3 regions of the Nocardia sp. CA-151230 genome follow, and region 2 is predicted to be linked to each of the others. Evidence: riboswitches for the same ligand, from Rfam matches in the RefSeq annotation. Region 2 holds a riboswitch; each other region holds the start of a gene.

Region 1 (3,270 bases), 840 kb from region 2:
GAAGAGCACATCGCCGAGGCGGCTGCCCGCGCGCTCGTCGTAGGCGGAGCGGGTGCTGCGCCCGAAGACCCGCATGAGGCGATCGACTCGCTCACCGACCGGCCGTAGCACCCGAGCCAGCCGGCCCGGCACCGTGCTGTGCCGTAGCAGGTCGAGCACCAGACTCCGTGGCGCCTGCGCACTTTCGGTGTGCTCCACCCGGAATCGCTCCGACCACGCCGTGAGTGGGCGCCAGAACACCACGTTCACCAAGACGATGGTGAGCACCATGACCAGCGCACCCACTATGAGGTTGCCGACCTGGGCCTCGGAGGTGGCCGCCGCGATGAAGCTACCCATGCCGGGCAGCGCCTCGTCCCGGCCGGACACCGTGATCACCTCCGAGGCCGCGAGCATGAACCACGCGCCTCCGAAGCTCATCATGCCGTTCCAGATCATCGGCACCATGGCCGTCGGCACCTCCAGCTGCCACAACCGCTGCCAGCGGGTGAGCCGCATCATGCGGGCCGCATCATCCAGCTCCCGGGGCATATTGCGCAATGCCTGGTAATAGGCGAAGGTCATGTTCCAGGCCTGCGCGGTGAAGATGGCGAAGATGCACGCCGCCTCCGCGCCCAGATACGAGCCGTGGAACAGGCCCACGAACGCGGTGACCGTGATCGAGACCAGGGCCAGCACCGGCACCGACTGCAGCACGTCGAGCGCGGGGATGAGCACCTTCTCGGCCCGCCGCGAGCGCGCCGCCCACTGGCCGACGATCAGTGTGAAGAGGATGGATGCCGCCAGGCCGATGAACATGCGCAGCGTGGTGCGTGCCGCGTAATACGGCAGGTTCGCGGGATCCGTTGATGCGGTCTCGGTTCCGGTATCCGGTGTCCAGGGCACCGACATGTCCCGAAACAGCTGCAGCACCAGCAGGATCAGCAGCACGCCCGCGCCGATGATCAGGTAGTCCACCGCTCGGAGCCGGCCGCGTACCCGCGGCACCTCGGGAGTCGTCTTGGGGCGGCCCGGAATTGCCAATTCGAGAGTCATTGCTGTTCACCTCGCGCCGGGTGGCGTCGTCGCAACTCAGTTGGTCGATTCGGCGGCGACCGCGGGCGGTGCGGTCATGACGTTGTAGGCGTGCACGGCCGAGGCCAGCACCGCCGGTGCGCCGATGAGCAGGTTGAAAACCACGACGCCTATCCCGGCCCCGGCCACCGCGCCCTCCAGACAGCCGGTGACGGCGCCGGGAATCGCCAACGTGCCCAACGTCAATGCGCCGACCGCGAGACCCTGGCCCGCGCCCAGCAGGACGCAGCCCAGCGGCGCACCGATGACGGCACCCAGCAGCGTGCCCACCGCCAGGGCCACGGTGAGCTCGTTGTTGACATTCTGGAAGACGATATTCATCCGATCCTCGAAGCTGTCGGGATCGGCAATCTGCTGTGCCGCAGGACCTTCGGCCTGCGCCTCCGCGGCGGCGTGCAACTCCGCGGCGATGCGTCGTTCCTCGGTGCTGACCGGTCGGGCCCGATCCGGGCGCGGGGTGAGGGTGGCGCTGTCGCCGTCGATGCGGGCGTCGATCGGGTACGTCGTGTCCTGCTTCGTGATGGTCAGCGGGATCGCCCCCACCACCACGCCCTGCGCGTCGAGGATCTGCAGCTGGTCGGTGGTGGTCCGGAACGTGCCGAGGTCGGTGCGCAGCACCACCGATCGGTCCACGATCCGGGCGTCGCCGGACACGGCCCGAACCGCGGTCAGAGCGTCGGCGGGCCGGATATCCGGTCCGGGTGCCGCGGCCGAAACGGCGGCAGGGGCGACCAGTCCGGCGGTGGTCAGCGCCGCGGTGGCGAATGCGAGCAAGCGAATTCTCATCGGGATGTTTCCCCTCGGGATACCGCTGCCCGCATCGGTTTACGGGCAGCATCGAATACCGCCGGGCACGGTGGTGCCGACGGGTCGGATATATGCGAATCTCCGAATTCATTCGTGAAATGTGCATGCGAATAATCCGGTGCCGCGCGGGCGGCATCGGGGTATCGGAGAATTACGCGCGTCGAGATATCGACGCGGTGTTGGTGTGCTGGCTAGCGGCCCGGACCGAGGCGGAGGGGCCGGCCCGGAGATCCCGGGTCATCATCGGGTGCCATCTTGCTACCCGACCTCCTCACTGGTAGAACGCGATTCGTCAACGCACGGGGGAGGTCGCCCGGAACTCTCGGGGCGGGCGCACACCCCTCTCGTCAGAGTTTTGGCACTGCACGACGTGTTCCGAATCGGAAAGCCACTTTGGATTACCCCTTGATCCGGAGAAATCTGTCCTAACCTTGGGCGTCTCTCGACGTCGTCAGATCAGTGGCCTGTGTTCGTACAGGAGCCTCGCCTATCGAGGTGCAACAGGGAACCTAGTCAAAGACTCGTTCAAAGTCAAAACCGCTATTCGCATACCGGCGAGCGCTATGTCACAGCGGCGCGCCGGGGCCGCCGATCGCACATTTCAGATGTGCCGCCGACGCTGGTCGGCGTGGTGAGACCTGGCCGCGCCGTGCCGACTGCCGCCCGCCGAGTACGACCGCGACGACAGCGGTCACGCCGAGCGGCGCCCCCGTGACGAGGACGCCGGTCACCGATATGACGCTGTGGCGCTTCAGCTCTCGCCGTCAGTACTACACCTGCCCGGTCGTTGGCTGGGAGCGCGACTTCCAGACCAGCAGTGCGGCTTGGGCAATGAAGAAGATGCCGCCGCCGGTGGCGTAGACGGACAGGACATCCAGGGATGGGGAGGGGCCGGTGGCCTGGGCGACGTAGACGGCGCCGACCAGGAAGGACAGGCCGCCGGAGATGAGAGTGGGCCATTGTTTGCCCAGGGTGGGGCCGCGGCGGTAGAGGCCGACTGCGAGTTGGGCCGCGCCGGATATCGTTGCCCAGATGCCGAATACGGCCAGGACGGCGGCCACGCCGCCGGCGGCTCCAGCAATGCCCAGGGCGATGGCGGCCAGAGTGCTCAGGGCGCCGTTGAGGGCGGTCACGCGGCGCTCGGAGCCCTCCGGTACCGCGAGCCAGTCGATGGCGGAGGACACCGCGTCGATGAGGGGGTAGGCGATCAGCAGGGTGAGCGCGACGGCGTTCAGGGGGTCGTGGGCAGCGGCGAAGGCGAGGGCCCACGCGATGGCCAGGAGGCCGCGGACCAGGGACAGGCGGATCAGCGACGAGCGCCCGGATATCGAAACAGGCTGTACCGCAGTGGTGTTCATGGAGACTCTTTCATTCGATCGGTGGACCAAG
Region 2 (3,270 bases):
CCTTCCACCGCACCCCGGGTGCGCTGCGGCGACTACGCCGGGTGCCGGCCGCCTACGCCCGGATGTTCGCGCGGCACGAAGTGGTCGTCTCGCCGGTCCTCTCGCACACCACGCCGGAACTCGGATTCGTCTCGCCGACGGTTCCGTTCCCCGAATTGATCGAGCGGCTCACCGGTTATGTGGGCTATACACCGTTGAACAATGTCGCCGGAACCCCCGCTATATCGCTGCCCATGGGCCGAACCAGCGCGGGACTGCCGGTCGGCGTGCAACTCTCCGGTGCACACGGCGACGAGCGAACCCTTATCGAACTGGCGTATCTCCTCGAATCCGAACAGCCTTTCCCGCGTATCCACATCCCGACGGAGGGTCAATTGCTGGGATGATTCCCGGAATGACGCCTGAGAATCGGGCATTCTCTCCGAAATTTCAGGACATTACTCGCACGTAGCCACAACACCGGGTGCATTCTGGACTACAGGCAAGGAGTTTTCTCGGTTCGAGGGAGGTAGGGACATGGTCAGGGTGACGGCGGTCAAACCGAACGGAGAACACTGGCATCCGCATCCCGGTGACGCCATCGAGGACCCGGGCGAAGGCCCAGCTCTGGTGCTGTGCCTGCTCGGCATCGCATGCCTCGGCATGACACTCACGGCCGCTGCGTCCGGCTACCACGGCTGGGCGATACTGGGCGCGATCGCGACCGCGGTGCTCATCGTCTCGGGTTTGCTGATGATCCGCTTCGAATACTTCCGCGAATTCAAACGGGAGCAGCGTGGCGGGCGGCACGGGCACAACCCTCTGGTCCGTGGAGCGTGGCGTCCGCGGCAGGTCAGTTCGTGGCAGGCGCGGCGTGGAATCCAGTCGTGACCGGTCACCCGGCCACGATCCGGGACTGAACTACTGAACTACTGAACCGAAACGATCGGCTAGTCGGAGGTGACGGAAAGTAGGCCGAATCGGTTGACAGCGGCGTGATTGTGGCCGTCGGCGCTCGTGATGACCACCTCGGCAGGATTGATCAGGGCAATGCAGCAGAAGAGCCCGTCGTCCTGCTGAATGCCGAGCGACAGGAACCGATGATTGTTGGCCCGCTGCCATTCGTCGAGGGCGGCGTAGAGCCCTCGCATGGTAGCGCTTTCGAAGTAGACGACATTGTGCTTGTTGAGTTCGGACACCGACCGATCATGCACCGGCCGTCATCAGCGCTGCCCGCAGATCGATGCGATCGTCGAGGCCGGACAGGTCGCGCCCGGCCCCTTCAACCCGGTGGCCTCGCCCTGGCCGATACCCTTCGCGAGGCCACCGTCGGATGCCATGACGGACCGGGCAGCCATGAATGTTGCCACAGGGTATCTGCGGTCGGACCGGGTTGGGGCACAAGGGATTACGAGGAACCGACCGGCCCGGATTTGACAAGCGGTACGACCGGGCCCACCATTGCCCAGTCAGCACCTCGCTAGGCGAGGCTCCTGTACGAACACAGGCCACTGATCCGACGACGTCGAGAGACGCCCAGGGTTAGGACAGATCACCCCGGATTAAGGGGTGATCCGAAGTGGCTTCCCCGGGCCGCGAGCCCTCCGGATACGTCGTGCAGTGCCGAAGCTCTGACGAGAGGGGTGCAGGGTCCACGCCGTCGCGCGGGGCCCGGATCCCTCTTGCCGTGCGCGATGCGATACCCGATGTAGCGACGTCCACGTACGTCCCGGCGGCAAGGAGGTGAGGGACGAACAATGAGTTCCGGCGATAGTCCGTATCCGAGTACGGATTTCACTCTCCTGACGTCCCCGGCTTGCCGCATTCCGGTCACCGGCTGACCCGTTTCCCGCACAGGCGTTCCCGGCGCTCCACCGTCGGGCGGTAGCCCGCGCGTGCCCCGGGCCGGTCGATCCGTGCCCGAACTCGCTCGGCGGCCGGGCGTATTCCGCACGCCCGCACCCCTGATGATCGAAAGCGAGGGACAGGCCATGGCCTTCTTCGCGAACGGCCCCAGCCGCCGCACCTCCACCGTCGCCGTGCCCGCCGCAGCCGGCCGGCCCGACACCCACCCCACCGGCGCCGTCATGGACAGCGCGCACGTCGGCGACATCGTCGGCGCGCTCGGCTCCATCGGCCGGCACGACACCCTCGAAGGCCGTTCCCGCCTCCAGCGTTTCCGCATGCTGCTGGCCATCATCGGGCCCGGCCTGATCGTCATGGTGGGCGACAACGACGCCGGCGGCGTGGCCACCTACGCGCAGGCCGGGCAGAACTACGGCATGGCGCTGGTCTGGACCCTGGTGCTGCTGATCCCGGTGCTCTACGTGAACCAGGAGATGGTGGTCCGCCTCGGCGCGGTCGCCGGAGTCGGCCACGCGCGCTTGATCTTCGACCGCTTCGGCAAGTTCTGGGGCGCGTTCAGTGTCGGCGATCTGTTCATCGTGAACGCGCTCACCATCGTCACCGAGTTCATCGGTGTCTCCATGGCGCTCAACTACTTCGGGCTGCCCAAGGGCGTCGCCGTGCCACTGGCCGCGGTCGCGCTGTTCGCCATGGTGGCCGGCGGTTCGTTCCGGCGCTGGGAGCGGTTCCTTTTCGGGCTGATCGCACTGAACATCGTCATGTTCCCGCTGGCATTCCTGGTGCACCCCAAGGCATCCCAGGTCGCTCACGGATTTCTGCCGTCCTTCCCGGGCGGGCTGAACTCGACGCTGCTGCTGCTCATCGTGTCCATCGTGGGCACCACGGTGGCGCCGTGGCAGCTGTTCTTCCAGCAGTCCAACATCGTCGACAAGCGCATCACTCCCCGCTGGATCCGCTACGAGCGCATCGACCTGTGGATCGGCATCGTCGTGGTCATGGTCGGCGCGGTCGCCATCATGGCGGCGACCACCTTCGGCCTCGCGGGCACGGCCGCGGCCGGCAGCTTCACCGATGCCGGGGCCGTCGCCCACGCGCTGCACGACCACGTGGGCACCACCGCCGGCGCGCTCTTCGCCATCCTGCTGCTGGACGCCTCGCTCATCGGCGCCAATGCCGTCGGCCTGGCCACCACCTACGCCCTCGGCGACACCCTGGGCCGGCGGCACTCGCTGCACTGGAAGGTCTCCGAGGCGCCGGCCTTCTATATCGGATACGCGGCCCTGCTCGGTGTCGCCGCCGCGGTGTCGTTCAGCCCCGATCACGTGCTGGGCCTGCTGACCCAGGGGGTGCAGGCGCTGGCCGGGGTGCTGCTGCCGTCGGCGACGGTGTTCCTGGTCCTGCTCTGCAATGACAAGGCCGTGCTCG
Region 3 (3,270 bases), 3.4 Mb from region 2:
GCACCGCCTACACGTTGCTGGTCCTGTTGACGGGCACGAACGTGGCCACGCCGCTGTATCACGGCTACGCCCATCGGTTCGGATTCTCAGCGCTGGTGATGACGCTGGTGTTCGCGGTCTACATGGGGGTGCTGATTCCCGCGCTGCTGATCGCCGGTCCGGCCTCGGATGCGCTGGGGCGGCGCCGGATTCTGCTGCCCGCGCTGGCGCTGGCGGCGCTGGGCACGCTGGGTTTCGCGCTGGCCACCGACGTGGTGTGGTTGTTCGCGGCCCGCGTCCTGCAGGGGCTGGCGGTCGGGGCGGCCTCGGGCGCGCTCACCGCCGCGCTGACCGAGCTGGAGCCACACGGTAGCCGCCGCCGTGCGGCCCTGGTGTCGGCGGTGGCCTCGGCGGGCGGCATGGGACTGGGCCCGGTGCTGGGAGCTGTTCTGGCGCAATACCTTCCGGCTCCGTACCTGACGCCGTTCGCGGTGGAGCTGGCGCTGCTGGTCCCGGCCGCGGTGGCGGTGGCGGTGCTGCCCGAGACCGCGGCGGTCACCCGGTGGCGGCCACGGCGGCCGAGTATCCCGGCCGGGATGGGTGCGGTCTTCGCGGCCGCGGGCACGGGCGCGTTCCTGGGTTTCGCGGTGGTCGGCGTCTTCCTCACGCTGATCCCGACCTATGCCGCGACCCTGTCGGGCAGTGCGAATCTGGTGGTCGGTGGTGCGGCGGCCGCGCTGCTGCCCGCGGCGTGGGCGCTGGCGCAGCTGGTGGGTTACGGCACACCCGAACGGGCCCTGGACTTCACGGGATTCCCGCTGCTGGCGGTGGGCCTGGTACTGCTGGCGGTCGCGGGCGCGGTCTCCTCGCTGCCGTTGCTGCTGTTCGCGACGGTGCTGGCCGGGGCGGGTCACGGCCTGGTGTTCCTGTCGGGATTGACCGCGATCAACGCGGCCGCACCGGCCGATCGTCACGCCGATGTGCTGTCGACCTATTTCGTGATGGCCTACTGCGGCAGCGGCGGCCCGGTCATCGGCGTCGGCCTGCTGGCGGGCGCGACCGGTTTGCTGGGTGCGGTGCAGATCTTCGCGGCGGTGGTGGCGGTGCTGTGCGTGGTGCGGCTGGTGGCACGGGTCACGGTCGAGGCGCGAAGCTCGCGGGTGCACGAATGCGACGGCGCTCACGTCGGGTTGCCGATCGTGGCGGGCGGGTGTTTACTTCTGGTCGCAAGGTGCCGTCGTTAGCTGAGGCTCCTTCACGGATACAGGCCGGCGATCCCGAACGTCGAGAGACGCCCCGGATCAGGACAGGTTTCCCCGAGCTAAGGGGATGCCCCGACCGGCTCCCGCCACCCGTGGCGGGTTTACGCCGTGGAGTGCTGAAGGTCTTACGAGGGGTGGTACCCGTACCGGCGATTTCGCGCCGGTCCCACTCCCCCGGCATGCGTGCGCGTGGCGTCGAGGAGGTGGTGGTCGTGCCCGATGGACCGGATCGAGTTCCGTTAGCCAATCGTTCACTCGGCCGTACTCCCGCAATCCTCTGGCCGCTACCCCTACCCCGGTAGCGTCCGAGTCCGGAGTGCGCCGTCATCCAGTGGGAGATCGAGATGACCACGTGGGAAATGCTGCTGCGACTCGGCACGGGTGTCGGGTTGGGCGCGGTGATCGGGTTCGAGCGTCAGTTCCGGGCCCGGATGGCGGGATTGCGCACGAATTCGCTGGTCGCCGCCGGGGCGACCCTGTTCGTGCTGCTGTCCGCGCACGGCTTCAACGGCGCCTCCGCGGATCCGACTCGTGTTGCGGCGCAGATCGTTTCGGGCATCGGGTTCCTGGGCGCGGGCGTGATCCTGCGCGACGGGTTCAATATCCGCGGCCTGAACACCGCCGCGACGCTGTGGTGCGCGGCGGCGGTGGGCGCGCTCGCGGGTGCGGGCATGTATTCGACCGCGGTGGCGGGCACGGTGGCGGTGGTGGTGGTCAATACCGCGCTGCGCACGGTGGCGCGCACGGTGGATCGCCCCGGTGTCGACGAGGTCGAGGCCCAGGAGGCGTTGTACGCCTTCCACGCCGACACCGACGACGCGCACGAGGCGCATGTGCGGGCGCTGCTGGTGCAGTCGCTGACGCGCACCGATTTCCGGCTGGTGTCGATCTCGAGCCACGACACCTCCCCGGGCCGGGTGCAGGTGCGGGCCGAGCTGACCGGTGACCGCCGCGACGACCGGCAGATGGAGGCCGCGGTGAGCCGGTTGAGCCTGGAGCCGTCGGTGACCAGCGTCGGCTGGCGCACGGTGCCGCTGCGCGCGGAGGCCGAGGCGTGAACGCCGCGCTGCGGCCGTAGGACCCGGCCGCCGACCTGCGCGCATCCTGATTCACACCATCGCCGACGGGATCACCGTGGTCAGTCCGCCATCGACGAGCAGGTCCTGACCGGTGATGTAGGAGGCGTCCCCGGAGGCCAGGAATGCGACGGCGGCGGCCACCTCGTCGCTGTCGCCGACTCGCCCGAGCGCCACCCGCGCCCCCGCGGCGGCCTGCGCGGCGGCGGAGGCCTCGGCACGGAAGGCGGGGGTGTCGATGTAGCCGGGGCTCACCGAGTTCACCCGAATTCCGCGTGGCGCCAACTCCGCGGCCAGCGTCCGGGTCAGATTCTGCACCGCCGCCTTCGTCGCCGAATACAGTGCGGCGCCGGGCGCGCCCCGATACGGGGCGAAGGAGGCGTTGAGGACGATCGCACCGCCGTCGACCAGCATCGGCAGCATGTGCTGCACGGTGAAGAACGCGGCCTTGAAATTGATCCCCACCACCCGATCGAACTCGTCGCCGGTGACCGCCGAAACCGGCTGGAACGCACCGATTCCCGCATTCACGAACACCACATCCAGCCGCCCGAACCGCTCGGACACCACCCGCGCCAGCGCCGCGAGATCCTCGGGTTCGGTGGCGTCCCCGGCCACCCCGACCGCCCGCTCCCCCAGTTCGGCCACCGCGGTGTCGAGGCGGTCCTTGTCACGCCCGGTCACGATCACCCACGCCCCCTCTTCGAGGAGCCGCCGTGCGGCGGCCAGCCCCATCCCGCTGCTGCCGCCGGTGACGAGGGCGACCTTGTCCTGGAACCGAAACCCGTTGTGTGTCATGGTCTCAGCCTGCCGGGCCGCGCGACGGGTAAACAGTGCGCATCTATCGTGGGTGTGCCACCACCACCTTGCCGAGCACGGCTCGCGCCAGCGCCGACGATGGTGGCCGTTGTCGGTCCCCGTTGTCAGTCCCTCAGCTCGCAGATGACGACCGG

What was found. A riboswitch is a leader RNA that binds a small molecule or an ion and turns the genes downstream of it on or off. The one in region 2 is predicted to bind magnesium.
Region 1: linked by a shared signal. The riboswitch ahead of ACQP1O_RS11550 (hypothetical protein) and the one ahead of ACQP1O_RS07585 (NRAMP family divalent metal transporter) in region 2 are both predicted to bind magnesium.
Region 3: linked by a shared signal. The riboswitch ahead of ACQP1O_RS24465 (MgtC/SapB family protein) and the one ahead of ACQP1O_RS07585 (NRAMP family divalent metal transporter) in region 2 are both predicted to bind magnesium.

Annotation. Positions count from the first base shown of each region.
Region 1 covers NZ_CP192061.1:2,549,515-2,552,784, reverse strand. The annotation lists gene ACQP1O_RS11555 (ABC transporter permease) at 1-1,035, opposite strand, end outside; gene ACQP1O_RS11550 (hypothetical protein) at 1,072-1,860, opposite strand; M-box (ykoK) riboswitch at 2,214-2,383, opposite strand; gene ACQP1O_RS11545 (hypothetical protein) at 2,448-2,612, opposite strand; gene ACQP1O_RS11540 (DUF308 domain-containing protein) at 2,652-3,239, opposite strand.
Region 2 covers NZ_CP192061.1:1,713,550-1,716,819, reverse strand. The annotation lists gene ACQP1O_RS07600 (amidase) at 1-386, shown strand, start outside; gene ACQP1O_RS07595 (hypothetical protein) at 517-870, shown strand; gene ACQP1O_RS07590 (hypothetical protein) at 930-1,178, opposite strand; M-box (ykoK) riboswitch at 1,449-1,629, shown strand; gene ACQP1O_RS07585 (NRAMP family divalent metal transporter) at 1,971-3,270, shown strand, end outside.
Region 3 covers NZ_CP192061.1:5,142,848-5,146,117, forward strand. The annotation lists gene ACQP1O_RS24460 (MFS transporter) at 1-1,223, shown strand, start outside; M-box (ykoK) riboswitch at 1,209-1,384, shown strand; gene ACQP1O_RS24465 (MgtC/SapB family protein) at 1,586-2,299, shown strand; gene ACQP1O_RS24470 (SDR family NAD(P)-dependent oxidoreductase) at 2,351-3,115, opposite strand; gene ACQP1O_RS24475 (nitroreductase family deazaflavin-dependent oxidoreductase) at 3,241-3,270, opposite strand, start outside.